DNA from 4 places in the Brevibacillus sp. RS1.1 genome. Region 2 is predicted to be linked to each of the others. Evidence: riboswitches for the same ligand, from Rfam matches in the RefSeq annotation. Region 2 holds a riboswitch; each other region holds the start of a gene.
What was found. A riboswitch is a leader RNA that binds a small molecule or an ion and turns the genes downstream of it on or off. The one in region 2 is predicted to bind cobalamin.
Positions count from the first base shown of each region.

Region 1: it holds a riboswitch for cobalamin, as region 2 does, so the genes downstream of both, HP570_RS04460 (ABC transporter substrate-binding protein) here and nrdI (class Ib ribonucleoside-diphosphate reductase assembly flavoprotein NrdI) in region 2, are expected to answer to the same signal.
Region 3: it holds a riboswitch for cobalamin, as region 2 does, so the genes downstream of both, HP570_RS18870 (energy-coupling factor ABC transporter permease) here and nrdI (class Ib ribonucleoside-diphosphate reductase assembly flavoprotein NrdI) in region 2, are expected to answer to the same signal.
Region 4: it holds a riboswitch for cobalamin, as region 2 does, so the genes downstream of both, HP570_RS05885 (ABC transporter substrate-binding protein) here and nrdI (class Ib ribonucleoside-diphosphate reductase assembly flavoprotein NrdI) in region 2, are expected to answer to the same signal.

Region 1 covers NZ_JABSVA010000001.1:951,425-955,977, reverse strand. Annotated here, with positions in the region: gene HP570_RS04475 (MerR family transcriptional regulator) at 1-125, shown strand, start outside; gene HP570_RS04470 (pyridoxamine 5'-phosphate oxidase family protein) at 173-757, opposite strand; gene HP570_RS04465 (MBL fold metallo-hydrolase) at 914-1,858, shown strand; cobalamin riboswitch at 2,010-2,158, shown strand; gene HP570_RS04460 (ABC transporter substrate-binding protein) at 2,315-3,298, shown strand; gene HP570_RS04455 (FecCD family ABC transporter permease) at 3,300-4,337, shown strand; gene HP570_RS04450 (ABC transporter ATP-binding protein) at 4,346-4,553, shown strand, end outside.
Region 2 covers NZ_JABSVA010000001.1:209,462-214,014, forward strand. Annotated here, with positions in the region: gene nrdE (class 1b ribonucleoside-diphosphate reductase subunit alpha) at 1-1,907, opposite strand, end outside; gene nrdI (class Ib ribonucleoside-diphosphate reductase assembly flavoprotein NrdI) at 1,894-2,253, opposite strand; cobalamin riboswitch at 2,416-2,615, opposite strand; gene HP570_RS00850 (alpha/beta hydrolase) at 2,786-3,610, shown strand; gene HP570_RS00855 (ACT domain-containing protein) at 3,642-4,154, opposite strand; gene HP570_RS00860 (hypothetical protein) at 4,194-4,523, opposite strand; gene mnmA (tRNA 2-thiouridine(34) synthase MnmA) at 4,545-4,553, opposite strand, start outside.
Region 3 covers NZ_JABSVA010000005.1:340,934-345,486, forward strand. Annotated here, with positions in the region: gene HP570_RS18855 (energy-coupling factor ABC transporter ATP-binding protein) at 34-882, opposite strand; gene cbiQ (cobalt ECF transporter T component CbiQ) at 879-1,676, opposite strand; gene HP570_RS18865 (energy-coupling factor ABC transporter substrate-binding protein) at 1,673-1,957, opposite strand; gene HP570_RS18870 (energy-coupling factor ABC transporter permease) at 1,954-2,718, opposite strand; cobalamin riboswitch at 2,861-3,054, opposite strand; gene HP570_RS18875 (quinone-dependent dihydroorotate dehydrogenase) at 3,187-4,278, opposite strand; gene HP570_RS18880 (GerAB/ArcD/ProY family transporter) at 4,430-4,553, shown strand, end outside.
Region 4 covers NZ_JABSVA010000002.1:69,098-73,650, reverse strand. Annotated here, with positions in the region: gene HP570_RS05900 (ABC transporter permease) at 1-339, shown strand, start outside; gene HP570_RS05895 (alpha/beta fold hydrolase) at 396-1,166, opposite strand; gene HP570_RS05890 (M24 family metallopeptidase) at 1,291-2,385, shown strand; cobalamin riboswitch at 2,399-2,598, shown strand; gene HP570_RS05885 (ABC transporter substrate-binding protein) at 2,769-3,788, shown strand; gene HP570_RS05880 (FecCD family ABC transporter permease) at 3,813-4,553, shown strand, end outside.

The DNA of each region.
Region 1 (4,553 bases), 740 kb from region 2:
AAGCGCACGCAGGTGTTGCCCAGATGTACGTCGATGACCCGCGCTTTACTGCTTACTATGACAAGGAACAGCCAGGTGTAGCCGAGTTTCTCCGCGATGCAGTGGTCATTTATACCAGCAAGTAAAGAGTTTTCAAACAAAGAAGCTGCGAGCAAGGCAGCTTCTTTGCGTTTTACGCTTCGTTATCCCCACCTACTGCAGGAAAAAGCTTTTGTCCCAAGGGTGTTGGCAAGCCATCCATGCTTACTACGTTGTTTTCCTTTTGATAAGCAAGCAGTTCCTGTTCGTCTTTAGCCAAAGTCCATTTCTGAAGGGTGTCGCGTTCTTTTGAGTAGGAATAGAAGGGGATAGCCCAGCCGCAAGAAGTCTTTACTTCCTGTACGTTTACGGTAATGATTTGACGAGCACCGGGCAGAAGCGGGAAGTCTTTTACGAGCTCATCCCACCGAGGCGAATCTGGGAGAATAACCGTTCCTTTGCCGAATAAGCGCATGATGAGAGGAGGGCCTTCAAATGCACAAAACATGAGAGTAATCCGGCCATTTTCCTGTAGATGAGCACTGGTTTCGTTTCCGCTTCCAGTCAGGTCTAAATAGGCCACCTCGGTAGGCGATATGATGCGAAAGGAATCGTACCCTTTCGGTGAAAGATTCACGTGACCATCTGTGTCCATAGGAGCAGAGGCAACGAAGAACATTCGCTGCTTCTTGATAAACTTCTCATGCTCAGGTCGTAACTCAGAGAAAAGCTGACCCATTTTGCACCCCTCCAGGTAAAGGAATTGTTTTTACTACCCTCATATTACGATGAAAATATGAAGAATTTGTGTTGATATTCCCAGTACGTCCCAAATTGATGATAAAGTATAAATATTCTTGCAACAAAATCACCTTTGAAAAGGAGGAGCATTTACATGCAATCATCACAGCCAATTTACTTAGGGGAGCGCATCCATTTAATAGACGGTTTCGATATGGGCTGGGCGGAACGCACGGGGACTTATGTCATCGCTGAAGAAGAACTGACTTTGGTTGAAACAGGGCCAAGCCCCTCCGTCCCATACATCAAGACCGGCCTCGCCAAGCTCGGTTTTACCCCGGAACAAGTAAAATACATTATTGTGACGCATATTCATTTGGATCATGCGGGAGGAGTGGGACTTTTTCTACAGGATTGTCCAAACGCAAAGATCGTCGTCCATCCAAAAGGTGCACGTCACCTCGTTGATCCAAGCCGACTGATCGCAGGGGCGAGAGCGGTGTACCATGATGATTTTGATCGATTGTTTGATCCGATTGAAGCTGTTCCCGAAGAGCGGATTTTGATTCGTGGAGACGGGGATACATTAAAGATCGGGGCGAATTGCATGTTGGAGTTTCTGGATTCGCCAGGGCATGCAAATCATCACTTCAGCATCTACGATCCCGTTAGCCGCGGCATGTTCACAGGTGACACGGCAGGTGTCCTTTATCCGCAGCTTAAAAAGGATGGTATACACCTCGTGCTGCCATCTACTTCTCCGAATCAGTTTGACCCGGATGCCATGTTAGCGTCTCTACGTCGATTTGAAGCGCGCAAGCTGAATCGCATTTACTTTGGTCATTTTGGGATGTCTGAACAGGTAGACGATGTGTACCGCCAAATACGTGAGTGGCTCCCCGTGTTTGTGGCGGAAGGAGAATCAACACTTGCTGCTGGACAAACATATGCTGATCTGTCTCGTAAGTTATTGGAACGAGTCTCGGAGCATCTACAGTCACAAGGCATCAATGATGACCACGAAGTTTTCGAAGTACTCAAGCTGGATTTACAGGTGTGTGCCATGGGCATTCTGGATTATTTGCACAAACGAGGGTAAAAGCTTTGCCAAAAGCATTCTATTTGCCTGAACTTTTTGTTCAGGCGTTTTCATTTTTAGCAGGCAAGAAAGTATTGGCTTACGTGTTTGTCATTCTTTTTTCATCCAAGGAATGCTATGATGTAGGATGAGTCATGGACTGTGACAATTTCAAACGTAACAGCAAATAGGTGCCTCGTCTTTTCTCAAAAAGATCGGGTGAAAAGGGAAGTCGGTGAAAATCCGACGCGGTCCCGCCACTGTAAATCGGCTCGTTCCTCAGCCGTAAGCCAGGAGACCTGCCTGTTTGTTTTTGTGCCTGTTGCCTTCGCGGAAAGGATCGGCCTATTTCAGGAAGCAGACCATCCTGTCTGTTTGCCCTGAGGTGCCGACCCTTTGATTTCCGAATGGAAGCAAGGGTCGCTTTTTTTATTGGAAGGTACAGTCAATCAGACACGCAGAAAGGAAGTTCTACATATGAAACGTTCATTGCGATTCATGATCCCACTACTAGTTGCGGCGAGCCTCGCAGGTTGTGCGGGTAACGATAACAGCCAGCCAGCACCTGGTGGACAAACAAGTGCACCGCAAGAGAATACAGCCGAGCAGTCTGCAAAACAAACAACGTATCCGTTGACAGTCAAGGATGCGACAGGAAAAGAAGTAACCTTTGCAAAAGCTCCTGAGCGAATCGTCTCCACATCACCTGCCGAGACAGAGATTTTGTTCGCATTAGGCTTGGAAGATCGGATCGTAGCTGTCTCAGACTATGATGATTATCCAGAAGCGGCGAAGACAAAACCGAAAATTGGCGGCGTCGTCAAACCGAATGAAGAAGCGATTCTCGCTCAAACGCCAGATATGGTCGTCGGTGGGATTTCGATGGAGAAGCCAGTGGCTGACAAGCTCAAATCTCTCGGGATGCCCGTCTACATTACCCATCCGACAAAGATGGATGACATCCTAAACAATGTGTTGGCGATGGGAGTTATCACTAACAAACAAGAACAAGCCGAAAAAGTTGTCGCGCAAATGAAGAAAGATATCGCGTACGTTCAAGAAGCAGTGAAAAATGTAAAACCAGAAGAGAAGAAAAAGGTATACCTTGAGTTTTCCCCAGGCTGGACAGTCGGAAAAGGTGAATTCATGGACGAGCTCATCACACTGGCTGGAGCGACGAACATTGCTTCTGATACACAGGGCTGGAATCCGATCAGTGAAGAAAAGATTTTGCAAAACGATCCAGACGTCATTTTGTATGCGAGCGGAATTACCGATGAAAAGACTGGCGTCAAGCTGGAGGATATGATTGCCAAGCGTAATGGCTGGGATAAAATGAAGGCGATTCGTGAAAAACAAATCTTTGGCATGGACCAAAATATTTTGTCCCGTCCTGGTCCGCGTATTACACAAGGCTTGATTGAAGTAGCGAAGGCGATTTACCCTGACTTGGTGAAATAAAATGAAGAAACGATTGTTCATATGGGGAGGAGCCAGCTGTCTCGTCCTTCTGGCTTCAATAGTCATCAGTATCTCGATGGGGGCGGCACACCTTCCCATTTCGCAAGTATGGCTCATCCTGCTCCACCAAATCTCGGGCTTGTCTGAGTGGATCACCGTAACGTGGCCGGAGTCATCTGAGCAAATTGTCATGAAGGTTCGTTTTCCACGCGTTGTATTGGCTGTTTTGATTGGTGCTTGCTTGTCACTTGCGGGAGCGGGCTTTCAGGGAGTTTTGCGTAATCCGCTCGCCGATCCGTTTACGATGGGCGTGGCATCAGGTTCTGCTGTCGGAGCAGCCTTTTTGATCCTGTTTGGCTTACAAATCAGCTTTTTGGGTGCATGGAGCACGCCTGTTGTCGCTTTTCTTACAGGACTGCTCAGTTTATGGATCGTACTGGGACTCGCGAACACGCAAGGAAAGCTGCAAACGGAGACCCTGATTTTGTCTGGTGTTGTGGTGCAGGCTTTTCTCGGCTCACTCGTTTCCTTTATGGTGTCGCTATCGGATCAGACGGTGAATGAGATCGTGTTCTGGCTGATGGGCAGCTTGTCATTTCGGGGCTGGGCCTTCACGTATGTCTTGATTCCGTACTTGGTCATAGGCGGAATGGTGCTGGTAAGCTATGCGCGTTCCTTGAACCTATTTGCGTTAGGCGAGCGGCAGGCTGCGCATCTCGGCGTCCATGTAGATCGAACGAAGCTGGTGGTTCTGGTCGTTTCGACACTCCTGACGGCAGCGGCGGTTTCTATCGCGGGAATTATCGGGTTCGTTGGCCTGGTGGTACCGCACCTCGTCCGTATGCTTGTCGGTCCTGACTATCGAATTTTACTGCCGATGGCTGCGATCTGCGGTGGTATCTATGTGCTGTGGGCTGATACTCTCGCCAGAATGCTGCTAAGTCCAACGGAAATCCCGCTCGGTGTCGTGACTGCATTTCTGGGTGCACCGTTTTTCGCGTATTTATTGAAGCAAAATAAACGCTTTAGGAAGAGGTAACGTATGCAATGATCAATGTGCACAGCTTGCAAAAATCGTATCAGGATACGCCAGTTTTGCACGGAATCGATTTTTGCGTGGACAAGGGAGAATTTTTTGGCATTATCGGACCAAATGGAAGTGGTAAATCCACCTTGCTGAAAATGATTTCAGGGGTCATCAAGGCAGATGCAGGAGATATTTTGCTTCAGGAGAAAAAGCTTCATTCCTATCCGC
Region 2 (4,553 bases):
GCAATCAGATCAATCACTTTGAATTGATCGATTACATACGCCGATTTGTAGTAAAAATAGTTTTCCTGCGACAAGTACGGCATCGGGTAATACGTCGTAGAGTTGGCATACGTTCTCGTTTCGATATGCTCAACAATTGGCATCACACTAGAAGTCGCATTCTGAATGTAGGAAATGCTCTGTGTCGGTGCAATCGCCAAACGGTACGCATGATAAACGCCATGCTTTTGCACCTTTTGCTGTAGCTCCGCCCAATCTGCTTGCGTCGGAATGTGCATTCCTTCAAAGAGAAGCTTTGCTTTTTCCGTCCGCGGGCTGTAATCGTTCGTCACGTACTTGTTAAAATAAGTGCCTTTTGCATATTCCGATTGTTCAAAGCCCAAGAAGGTCATGCCTGTTTCCCTTGCAATTTCCATACTTTTTTCCAAGGAGTAGAAGTTCATCATCATGAAGAACGTACGGGCGAAATCTTTCGCTTCTTCACTTTCATAAGCGATTCTGTTCTTTGCCAGATATCCGTTCAGATTCATCGCACCGAGACCTACAGAGTGCAGCTCACGATTTGCCTTTTGAACGCCTGGAGCGTTTTCTACACGCGTCATGTCACTCACGGCTGTAATGGCTTCGATTCCTTCGTGGACAGATTCGCGGATCATTTTGCGTTCCATCACATTGACAATATTGAGCGATGCCAGATTGCAGCTAATATCGCGACGGATGATATCCATCTCGCCGTAATTGGCAATCGTCGAAGTCTCCTGTAGCTGGAAGATTTCCGTGCACAGGTTTGACATTTTTACCGAACCGAGATCTTTCAGCGCATGGTTGTTGTTCGCATTCGTTTTGTTCATGATGTACGGATAGCCCGATTCCATTTGGATCATCGCGATTTTGGTCAACATCTCGCGTGCGCTCATCACGGTCTTTTTCTTGATGCGATCGTTAGCCAAGAGCTCCTCGTACATCTCATCGAGGTCCATATCATCCAGATGCACACCGTATTCTTTGTACACGGAGTACGGAGCAAACACAGTCAATGGCTTGTTTTCCTCGGCCAGCTTGTAGAACACGTTTGGTACGATCAGGCCGATGGACAACGTTTTGATGCGGGCTTTTTCATCCGCATTGATCTTTTTGCAATCGAGAAACTCGTTGATATCCCAGCCGAAGATGTTGTAGTACGCTGCACCTGAGCCTTTGCGTTGCCCCATTTGATCCGCGTAGGAAAACGCATCTTCCAACAGCTTGAGAACGGGCATGACACCTTTTGCCGCGCCCTCGACGCCTTTGATCGGCTCTCCTCGTCCGCGAAGCTTGGACAGGTTCACGGCTACACCGCCGCCAATTTTAGATAACTGCATACAAGTTCCCAAAATAAAGTTGATGGAATTCAGTGAATCATCCATTTCGAGCAAGAAGCAGGAGACCATTTCTCCCCGGCGGCTTTTGCCTGCGTTCAGGAAGGTTGGTGTCGCTGGCTGCAAGCGTTGGTCCATCATGGAGACCGTTAAACGCTTGGCGAGCTCAAAGTCACCTTGTCCAAGGGACAGTGCCACAACGGCCACCCGGTCTGGATACTGCTCCAAGTACATCGATTTATCGTTCGTTTTCAAAGCGTAATCTTTATAAAATTTGGAGATAGCCATATACGAAGCAAATTGAAAATCGGCGTCATAGGCCAAACGGAAAACCTCATCGACCTGCTCAACTGTGTATGTTTCATAGACGTTTTCATAGAAGTCATTCTCGATCAAATAGTCCATGCGTTCTTTGACACTGCCAAAAGTCATCGTGTTGGACTGCACTTCTTCCATGAAGACCGCAACCGCCTCCCGATCCTTTTCCAGTTGATAAAATCCGTCGTTGCCACGCTGCATCAGTTCGTTGTTCAATTCAATATGCCGCAATTGCTGCCACCCCACTCGTAAATTGTTCCACGTCACGGCCGGTACCGGACAGTTCGAATTTAGAAATCACCGGAACGCCATATTGGCTCGCGATCGTATCCGCGCTTTTGGCAAAGCTGGTTCCCCAGTTGCGGTTGCCGCTGGCAGATACCCCGCGCAGATGGACATGATTTCGCTTCAGGAACGTCGCCACCTTCTCCGGCACTTGTCCGAATCCCGTCGTGTATGTGATCAAAATGAATGGCTCGTCCAGCACCATATCTTGATCAATTTCCACATGTGGCAGATTAATTTTGTTGACGAATCGTCGGACGTTTCCTGTTTTTGAATCATAAGCGATTAGCATGTCCCTCATCCTATCCTTGCTATTTTTACTCTGTATGTATGTTATTTAGCCAAAGTAAAAGCGCATCCGACGTTTACATGCCGAATGCGCGTGATGACTTCCATCTAGCAATTCACCAATGCGAATTGAGCGCTCGAACACTTCCCTATCTCCCGTAGGGTAAACAGTGCAAGCGGTTAGGCAGGTCTCCTGGCTTTTGGATCATCGCTCCATTTTCACCTTCCCGATCCTTCATGATCAGTGGCCTTCTTTCGCAAATGGAGCTCTCTCATTACAGTGGCGGGACCGCGTCGGATTCTCACCGACTTCCCTATTAAGTCTACCAAATCTGGCTGGTAAACACCTTACCGCATCAATATGTAGTTGGTAAAACTTACTTTACCTCAATATATCGTAGGAGTCAAGCTCAGTATGGGCTCTTTTCGAAAACTAACTATTCTCCTTTTTCGGCTATTGCCAATCTCTGGTTCTCGTTCATATAATAGATTTTGTGTGTGTTGGTTAGCCTTGGAGAGATTGGAGAGTCGCCCTCATGAAAAGCACCGACTATCAACCTGTCGTCATACCTCGTTCATACCGTAGAATCATGACTTATCAAGAGCGTGACTATCACATTTTCGTAAGTATACCTGCCGATCCCCCTCCGGAATCAGGCTTTCCCATCATATATTTGCTAGATGGCAACTCTGTTTTTGCCACTATGACCGAAGCGATACGGATACAATCACGTGGCCCTGAACGAACTGGCGTGTATCCTGCTATCGTCGTCGGGATTGGCTATCCAACAGACGATCCATACCATCCTGCCCGTTTCTATGATTACACGTATGAAGTTCCCGCCTCAGAGCTTCCTGACAGCCCAAAAGGAGCCGAGTGGCCACAGATGGGGGGAGCCGAGCAGTTCCTCACCTTTTTAGAGGAGGAGCTCAAGCCTAGCATCGAAAACGACTTCCCCATCGATCGGACCCAGCAAGCGATTTTGGGACATTCGCTAGGCGGCTTATTTGTCTTGCATGTGCTTCTGTCAAGACCACACGCGTTCCAGCGATATATTGCCGGTAGTCCCTCTATCCACTGGAATGAGAGCGTGCTGCTTGCGAAGGAGAGTCAATTGCCGAGCCTGCTGACAGATGACCTCGACGTCCATGCACTCCTCACCATCGGGGAGTTGGAAAACGATGGGCGATTCTTGGTCAAAGAAAAATCGCTGGCGATGATCGAACGATTGTCCTCCATGGGTAAGGGCCAAATCAAGGCTTCCTTTAAGGAATTTGCCAACGAAAATCACTCGTCCGTTTTGCCAGTCTTCATTAGTCAAGGACTCAGATTCGCCACGAAAAAAACTGCCCGCTACTAACAACGGGCAGTTTTTGTTTTTCATGATTCGCTTACTGTAGAGATAACACTTTGGTGATTTGGGGCAGCTCTTCGATGGCAGATACAATCGTTGGTGTAATCTCTTCATCAGTCACAGAGATAAGCAGGGCATTCTTCCCTTTTTGCTCGCGGGATACATTCAACTTGGAAACATTAATTTGATACTCGGCCAGTTTTCGTGAGACATCATAAATCACGCCTGGATAATCGATATGGCGAACCAACAATCCGTGGGCCCCTGGAGGTATGCGACAAGCGCAGTAATTGATTTCACTGATGTACACTTCTCTCCAATCTTGCGCAAAGGTGTACTTGTTCGCTCCTACACGCAAAATCGCCAAATGATTCGCATATTCGCCAGAGCTGTGTTGGACAGGAATCTTTGTCCCGAGTCCTTCCACTAGCAATGTTGCGATTTCCTCTTTATTTTCATGAGCAAGAATACTTAATTGTGCACCCGCTAACTCTGGCTCGAGTCTTCGAATCAGTTCAGCCAGTTCACGCAATCCAGCATATTGGGTCATGTGATGCCTTCACTCTCCCAGTCAGGTTTATCCTCGTTATTACGGCAGAATCCACGCTTCCGGCTCTTTCTTGATGGAGGATTCGTTATCAGCACGATACCAAGCCGTCAACGTTTGCCCATCTTTCGTAAAGTAGATACGGTAGATGGTATTGCCTTTTCCGCTATTGGTAAAAGGACTTTCATCCATCGGTACCGCTGTCACTCCACCCGCGTTTACAACCCCGCCGTTCTCCTTGATGACGTTTTGGATCGTCGCCATATGCTCTTTACCCATGGAGGCCATCCCGAAATAAGAGATGATCGCCAAGAGAACTGCTCCCGCCAAAAATGAAACGATAATCACTTTTGATTTTTTCGTAGCATCCACCGAGTGCTTCCCCCGTCTATCTTAGTTCTC
Region 3 (4,553 bases), on a different contig from region 2:
TGGGGTTAGCTTACCCGAAAGCGCCCACTCCATTCACCATACCCGCTGAACACTTAGCATTTTTCGCAGCTCGTCGACCGAACGTGGAATACTTCCGCCCAACTCTCGCTTCCACTGCTCAGGCAGTGCCTCCCACACATCCACGAGCAACGGCATACCCAGATGAAGGCTTTCCAGCATGTCTCTGTTTTCCAATGCCTCCTGCGGATCTCCCGCGAACACAAGCCTGCCTTCATCCATGATGCAAATCCACTCGGCCCATTCAAACGCAATATCCATATCGTGTGTTGCCATCAAAACAGTCGTTCCTTGCCGGTGAATAGCATCGAGCTCCCGCAGCAAATTTTTGGTCTGGTAGCGATCCAGATACGCAGTTGGCTCGTCCAACAGCAAAAGCTCGGGCTCCATGACCATGACCCCCGCGAGTGCCAGTCTCCGTTTTTGTCCCAGGCTCAAATGATGAATTGGAGCTTCTGCCAGCTCTCTTAACCCGAATGCATCCAGCACCTTTTCTACCTTTGCCCGGATTACGTCCACAGGCAGCTTCTGATTGCATAAACCGTAGGATATATCTTCCGCGACTGTGCTTGCGATCAACTGATGCTCGGGATCTTGAAAGACCAAGCCTACCTTTTGCGTCATCTCTTGCAATGCGGCTCGTTTGTAGACAATGGGTTTCCCCTTCCACAGCACCTGTCCCTTCTGAGGCTCGATGATCCCGTTTCCATGCAAGAACAGGGTCGACTTCCCACAGCCATTCCGCCCCAAAAGAACACATTTTTTCCCCTCTGGAATCCATAAGGACAGCCCTGACAGGACTGGTCCCCGCCCTCCTGGATACGTGTACTGCAAATCGATGAACTCCAACAACCGTGATGTCATAACCGCCAACCTCCTGTCCACCACTCAAGCAGCACCAGCAGCATACAGCCTGCGATTGATTCCCACTCATAGCGGCGCGAGCGGGCATGGGAATGAAACGAGAGCACCTGCATGCTCTCCCCGAAACCTCTTGCCGCCATTCCTTTGTGCAGGGCTTCGTATTTGCGCATCGCTCTGACAAACAATTGCGCAACGAGAACCCCTGCATCCCGAAGTGTCGCCCGGAAGCCGCGATGACCTCCGCGCGAACGTTGGGCAATCCAGAGCTGGTGAGAAATCGTTACCAACACAAAAATAAACCGATACATGATCATTAATAAATCAGTCACAAGAACAGGCATATGAAGCCGGCGAAGCACCTGCAAGATTTCGGCAAACGGCACGGTAAACAAAAGGAAAGCAAAGCAAGATAAGCTCGCCATGGTCCGCCAAAATAAAATCCAAACTTTACTGAAGGAGGACATCGGCACATAGAGCACATACGTACCGAATTCCCATGCTGCCGCGACCTGTACCTGTACTCCTCCTGCTCTCACTCCTTCAATCAATAGAGCAGGGAGCCCCGCCGCGAAAAACGAGAGTGACACGATCATAAAGGCACAGTAGATTCGGACAGGAATACGGGCATACACCACTACCCATACCGTCATCCAAACCACGACCGCCATCTGCATCCATACATGTCCCACCAGGACGAGCAGTAGCATTGCACTCGCCAGCAATAGCTTATGAGCTGGCGGCAGATGTTTTAGCCTGTTTTGATAAGAGAGAGAATCAAGCTGCAACCCGTTCATTTTTTGCGTTTATCCAACCGACCTTTGTACAAGCCCACGGCGTAGCCAACCACTCCCGCTCCCAACGCCGCCTGCACCGCAAACAATAGACTCTCCGTCTCTCCCCCTGGCGGTTCTATTAGCGGTTGAAACCATGGTTCGTAGTTCGGAGCGATTTCCTTGATCGCTTCCTCCGCCACGCCGTCTGCGCCGCCAAATTCCGAGTCCTGCACCAGTAACAGCGGGACAGTAGCCAGTACGATTACCCCCAAGAGTAAAAGCCAGTTCCATCCTTTTTTCACAGCGATTCCTCCCGTTTGAGCAAACGAAGCTGTGTAAGCTCTTTTGCGTTATAAGATAACAACCAGTTCCAAACAAGAACGGTCAACAGACCTTCACTGATAGCGAGCGGTACTTGCGTGAACGCAAAAATTCCTGCGAATTTGGCAAACGAAGCCAACACTCCGCCAGATTCAGCTGGAAATGCGAGTGCCAGTTGAAGCGAAGTCACCACATAGGTAGCGAGATCAGCCAAAGCCGCCGCCGCAAAAACCGCCAGACGCTGACTTCCGGCCACTTTCATGATCAACCGATAGATTCCGTATGCCACCATGGGTCCTACTACTGCCATAGATACAGCATTTGCCCCTAGCGTAGTCAAACCTCCATGCGCCAAAAGCAAGGCTTGAAACAAGAGCACCATACTCCCTAACACAGACATCGCAAAAGGCCCAAACATAATGGCGCCAAGGCCCGTTCCAGTCGGGTGAGAGCTGCTGCCTGTAACCGAAGGGATTTTCAATGCAGATAAAACAAATGCAAATGCTCCTGCAACGCCAATAAGGAGCTTCATCTCGGGATGTTCTTTTACAATCTTGTTAATCGAGCGAATCCCAAGAATAAAGAATGGCAAGAACACAGCCCACCAAAATAAGGCCCAGGATAATGGCAAATACCCTTCCATGATGTGCATTGCATGTCCTGTCTCAGGTTCATTGAGCAAAAAATACAAGACAAAGCCCGCGATCATCAAACAAGTAGATACGAGACGAGATCGATTCATGTTTATCCTCCTTCACTGACTTTCATTCTTTCCTCCAAACAAAAAAATCCCATCCATCAGTGGACGAGATGTGCACACAAAACAACAGACTGACTAGACAGCCTCATTGCCTCGTATTCACCGCTCCTTTCCGCGAAGGTTCTGTGGGTGTGGCTACTAGGTAGGTCTCCTGGCTTCCAGATCCATGCGCTCCTTGTCCTTCCCCATACGAAGATGAGTGGTTTCCTTCTCAAAGAGAGCTCCCTGGTTACAGTGGCGGGACCGCTCGGGACTTTCACCCGATTCCCTGTTACCCTTTATGTGTCACATAAAGGCACCTAACGCCGACTATATGCAATTGACTGACAATTCATGTTTGTCCCACATCATTATACCGGATCACTACATAAATCGGAAGAATATAAGCAAAAACGCATAAGTCGATGACCCGCTACAAAGGAGCCATAGACCTATGCGTACTTGTTCTTTCTATTCTTTTGCGTCTACGCCAATTACTTCACTAATATGTTTAAAACCATCGCGTTGCATGAGCTTGAGCAGTTTTTTGTTGATTTGTTTGGCGATACCTGGGCCCTGATAAATCATCCCCGTATACACCTGAACAAGACTGGCTCCTGCCCGGATTTTCGCGTAGGCATCTTCGCCGTTATAAATACCGCCGACACCGATGATTGGTACCTTGTCTCCTACTTCTTGATAAATCTCCTTCACCCAAGCAGTGGAACGCTCTGTAAGAGGTCTTCCGCTCAATCCGCCCGCTTCCTCGGCAAATCGATGTCCGGAAACGGCCTCACGTGACAGTGTCGTATTGGTAGCGATAATTCCGGAAATGCCTTCTTCTACAGCAGCGTGAACAACATCGCGCATGTGCTCATCTGACATGTCTGGCGCTACTTTTAGCAAGATCGGCTTTTTCTTGATGGAACGCCCTTCCATTTCGGTTGCCTTTTCTCTTACTGCACGCACCAAATGACGCAAGCTCTCCGTTTCCTGCAAGTCACGAAGATTCGGGGTATTTGGAGAGCTGATGTTAATGACGAAATAGTGACCGTATGCATAGAGCATGTCCATACATTTGCTATAATCGACGGCCGCTTCTTCATTCGGCGTTACTTTGTTTTTCCCAATGTTAATCCCAATCGGAACATCTGAGTATGCGTAGTCGACCAAATGCTGGGAAGCCAGATAAGCACCGTGATTGTTGAAGCCCATTCGGTTAATGACAGCTTGATGTTCCGGCAATCGGAACAATCGGGGCTTTGGATTGCCTGGCTGCCCCTGCGGCGTCAATGTCCCGATTTCCACAAACCCAAAACCAAGAGCACCCAACGCATGATAAACTTCTGCATTTTTATCAAAACCGGCTGCAAGTCCGACTGGATTCGGAAACGTCATTCCCCACAGCTTGTTCTCCAATCGCTGGTCTTTTACCTGATAGATCATCTTCAGGATGCTTTTGCCTGGAGCAGAATCCTCCACCAGCCTTAAGGCACCAATTGTCTTTTCATGAATCTCTTCCGCATCTTGCTGGAACAGATATTTTCTTATGAGCTGATACATCGGCTGCACTCCTTACTCCGTTTCTACCTTTTTACCTCATAGTAGAATACCATACTTTTTCGGGAGTATGTAACCTTTATACGTGATACATATTTCCAAGTAAGCAGGCAAATCCTAACAGCACCACCACGCACAGGGGGATTAGTCTTTCATGAAAGTGGACGGAAAAATCGGGATTGGTCAAGCCATTATGGTGATGATGCTGACGATCGGCATTACGAACCACGTAACCGTCATCCCCCTCTTACTTAGTAAAGCAGGCAGAGATGCTTGGT
Region 4 (4,553 bases), on a different contig from region 2:
GAAGAGGAATTCGTCATGGCCGCACGGGCAATCGGAATGAAAAATTCCCGGATTATCATGCAGCATATTTTGCCGAACAGCCTCGCACCAATCATTGTGACCGGGACGATGGGGATCGCAACAGCAATTATTGAAGCAGCTGCACTTGGCTTTCTCGGACTGGGAGCACAAGCACCAGAACCAGAATGGGGAAAAATGCTCGCTGATTCACGTCAGTACATTCAGAAAGCACCATGGACCGTTATTTTTCCAGGGCTCTCTATTATGCTGACAGTTCTCGGCTTTAACTTAATTGGGGACGGCTTGCGTGATGCACTCGACCCGCGGATGAAGAGCTAGTCCAATCACAAAAAGACAGAAGGGAATGGAGATACCATCCTTCTGTCTTTTCTTATTTACCCTTCTTCCATGAAGGTGCGGCACAACTGATTGAGTGCAGGTGCAGCTTTCGTAATGACTTGATGCTTTACGTTTGGGATTATTTCAAGTCTTGCCTTTGGCAATTTCATTGTCAGCATTTGCGCATAATGATGAATACGTTTATCTTGTCCGCCATAGGCAAGTAAAATCGGAAGCTGGATGTTGCCCAGGCGCTCTGTACATTGATAGCGGTGTCCGGCAGTATAAAGGTATTTTAAGCTGGTGGGATCTGTTTTGGAGGCGTGCGCCGTCCATTTTTCCCGCATTTCTGGGCTATTGACATGTGAGGAGGCAATGGAACGGGCAAGAAGAGGGACTCCGTGAAGCATCGACAACGCTCGTGCCATCCAAAATCGTCCATGCAAATACAGGTCATTCACTTCGGAAAAACCGCTCACGAGTATACCGCCTCGCGCATGATCAGGATAACGAAGGCAATATTCAAGGGCGATAGAAGCACCTTGGGAGTACCCCAAAATAAAGGGACGCTCAATGCCGAGAGACGGGATCAGCTTATGGAGTCGTTCTGCCAATTCCCCAATAGAATAGGGCTTCTCCATGGGCGAACTGTCACCATGTCCGGGCAAATCAGGGACAATGAGCTGATAAGTATCTGCGAGTGTTTGCTGATAAACAAAATTGATAGAGCCGATGCATGGCGCATGGATACACAATAACGGCTGGCCTTTCCCCGATATGTGAAAAGCAAACTGCTTGCCATCCTGATGGACGAGTATTTGTTCCATTTTCGTTTTCACCCCACCCTTAGGTTGTCCGATCCGAAGTAGATTTTGCAATTGAACTCTTCTTTTTTTGATGGGGAAGTGGTATTCTCGCAATAGAATAATTGGTGAAAGCAGGGTGAAGAAGTTGTTTCAAGAGCGCATTTCGAAGCTCCACACGTTTTTGACAGAGCAAGAGCTGAACGCGGTGTTGATTACCTCTCCCAAGCACGTCTACTATTTGACCGGATTTTTTACTGACCCGCATGAACGTTTTATGGGTCTTGTTATTCCTGCTGAAGGAAAGCCTTCTTTAATTGTACCTGCTCTTGATCGTGAGGCAGCAGCAGAGGCTTCGTTCGTTCAAGATATCCATACACATACGGATATCCAAAACCCGTATGAAATCCTCAAGCAAGTGTTGCCAGCGAACTTGGCGAAGCTCGGCATTGAAAAAAGTCATATGACTGTCGAGCGCTATGAAGCACTTGGACAAGTTGTTCTGGCGTCGAGCTATGTGGACGTGGAAGAGCCACTGCGTGAAATGCGTTTGATCAAATCTCCGGATGAAGTGGATCGTCTGAAGCATGCTGTTCAGTTGGTCGAAGATTCCTTGCGGGAGACCCTGAAAAAAGTCAAGACAGGCATGACCGAGACAGAAATCGTAGCTGAGCTGGAATTCCAGATGAAGCGCTTGGGCGCAGAAGGTCCATCCTTTACGTCCATGGTATTGGCAGGGGAGAAGTCCGCTTTGCCACATGGGAAGCCAGGAACGCGCCAGGTGCAAGAAGGCGACTTGCTTTTGTTTGATATCGGGGTAGCTGCGAACGGATATGTATCCGATATTACTCGTACCTTTGCTGTTGGCGAGATCAGTGCCCAGCTACAAGAAATTTACGAGACAGTTTTGGCTGCCAACGAAGCGGCAATTGCTGAGATTCGTCCGGGTGTGACCTTTGCGCATTTGGATAAAACCGCTCGCGATGTTATCACCGCAAAAGGCTACGGAGAATACTTCATGCACCGCCTTGGGCATGGACTAGGGATGGATGTACATGAATATCCGTCTGTTCACAGCCAGAACCAAGAAGTGCTTCGTCCAGGAATGGTCTTTACCATCGAGCCGGGCATCTATTTGCCAGGAGTAGGCGGCGTGCGAATTGAAGACGATGTCTTGGTTACGGAAACAGGCGTTGAAATACTCACGCAGTTCCCGAAAAAACTAACTTCTATCAACCAATGAAGAAGTTGGAAAAATTGAATACGTATCGAATGGTGCTGGATGGCATATGCCGTCAGCTTAAAAGGGAAGTCCGGTGAGAAACCGGCGCGGTCCCGCCACTGTAACGAGGAGCGCCTAGCGAATAGCCACTGTTTTTTGCGAGACAAAAAATGGGAAGGTAGCTGGGTGTGTTGATCCGTAAGCCAGGAGACCTGCCATGCGATCATTTACAATCGACCCACGAGGATGGGGCAGATGTGGAAACAGTCTATGAAAGGGCGCCTTTGCGCCTGTTATGGCTATATCTACGTTTGTCATGCACCTCCCGATTGAAATGGGGGGTGCTTTTTTGTGGGAACATTTGGTCTCATTTCATAATTTACATACAGAAAAGGGGATTACAGATGGTGAAGGCAAACAAAACAAAAACAGTGATGAAAGGACTAGGACTAGGCATCATGACGGCCGTCATGCTTATGGTTTCGGCATGTGGCTCCACTACGACAACACAAGCTCCAGCCAAAACAGAACAAGCGGCTGCTCCTGCAGCAGAGAGCAAGCCTGTAACATTAACCAATAATGGTATCGAAATGACCTATCCAAAAGCACCTGAGCGTGCCGTGACATTGAACCAACACGTAACCGAAATCATGCTGGCATTGGGCCTGGCTGATAAAATGGTCGGAACCGCTTACCTAGACGATAAAATCCTTCCAGAGTTAAAACTAGAATACGACAAGATTCCGGTACTGTCTGACAAGTATCCTACGAAAGAAGTGCTGCTGGCAGCGAACCCAGACTTCGTGTACGCCGGATGGAAAAGCGGATTCGGCGAAAAGGGCGTAGGATCGATGCAGGATTTGGAAAAGGTCGGCATCAAATCGTACCTGCAAGAATCGTCTAGCAAGCCTGGTCCAACGATCGACGATGTGTTCGCGGATATTACGAACATCGGACGCATTTTCCGTGTGGAGGACAAAGCCAATGATTTGATCCATAAAATGAAGAGTGAAATGGATCAAACGATTAGCAAAATCGGCAAGGTGGACGAGCCACTTAAAGTGTTCGTGTACGACAACGGGGAAGATAAGCCATTCACAGCAGCCAACAATTACATGACGTCCTTAATCAAGACGGCTGGCGGCAAGAACATTTTTGACGATATTCAAAAGGGGTGGGCAGAGGTCAGTTGGGAACAAGTAGTGAGTCGCAATCCGGACGTGATTATTGTCATAGACTACGGGGACAGAACTGTTGAGCAAAAACGCAATTTCCTTTTGACCAAAAAAGAACTGGCAGATATTCCAGCGATTAAAAATCAACGACTGGTTGTATTGCCGTTGTCTGCGGCTTCTGAAGGCGTTCGAGCACCGATTGCTCTGAAAATTTTGGCGGAAGGACTCTACCCGGATAAATTCAAATAGAGTACGCCCCTTTTAAGGGAGGGAATAGCACTGCAACAGATCAAGTTACCTTCTATCATCATTACTTTATTGGTTGGACTCTTCCTCTCGATTACGTTCGCAGTTACGCTGGGATCGGTGGAGATTAAACCGACTACGGTATGGAAAATCGCCTTATCAAAAATTCCGATGTTGACCCAATGGATTGAGGTGGACTGGTCCAAAGGGGAGCAAACAATTATTTGGGATATTCGCTTTCCGCGTGTACTCTTGGGGGCGATCGTCGGCGCAGGTCTGTCTGTCGTGGGAGTAGCGATCCAATCGTTAGTTCGCAACTCCCTGGCGGACCCGTATGTGTTAGGCGTATCTTCAGGTGCTTCCGTTGGAGCTACTTCGGTAATTATTTTCGGAGCATTCAGCATGTACGGGCAGTATGCGTTAACCTTTGGCGCTTTTACAGGCTCCCTCGTGTCCATCATTCTCATTTTTACACTATCCCGTATTGGAGGACAAAACTCGACGGTACGCCTGCTCATGGCTGGAATTGCGATATCTGCGATCTTGTCGGCCATTACCAGTCTCCTTGTGTTTTCAGCGCCGAATGAGCATGGAATTGGGACGGTGCTGTTTTGGTTAAGTGGCAGTCTGGCTGGCGGCAAATGGGAGTACCTGACGATTCCTACATTGATTGTCGTCATCTGTCTCATCGTCTTAATGGCCCAATACCGCTCGCTCAATGCGATGCTGATGGGCGAGGAGTCAGCGGGGACACTGGGGGTTAATACG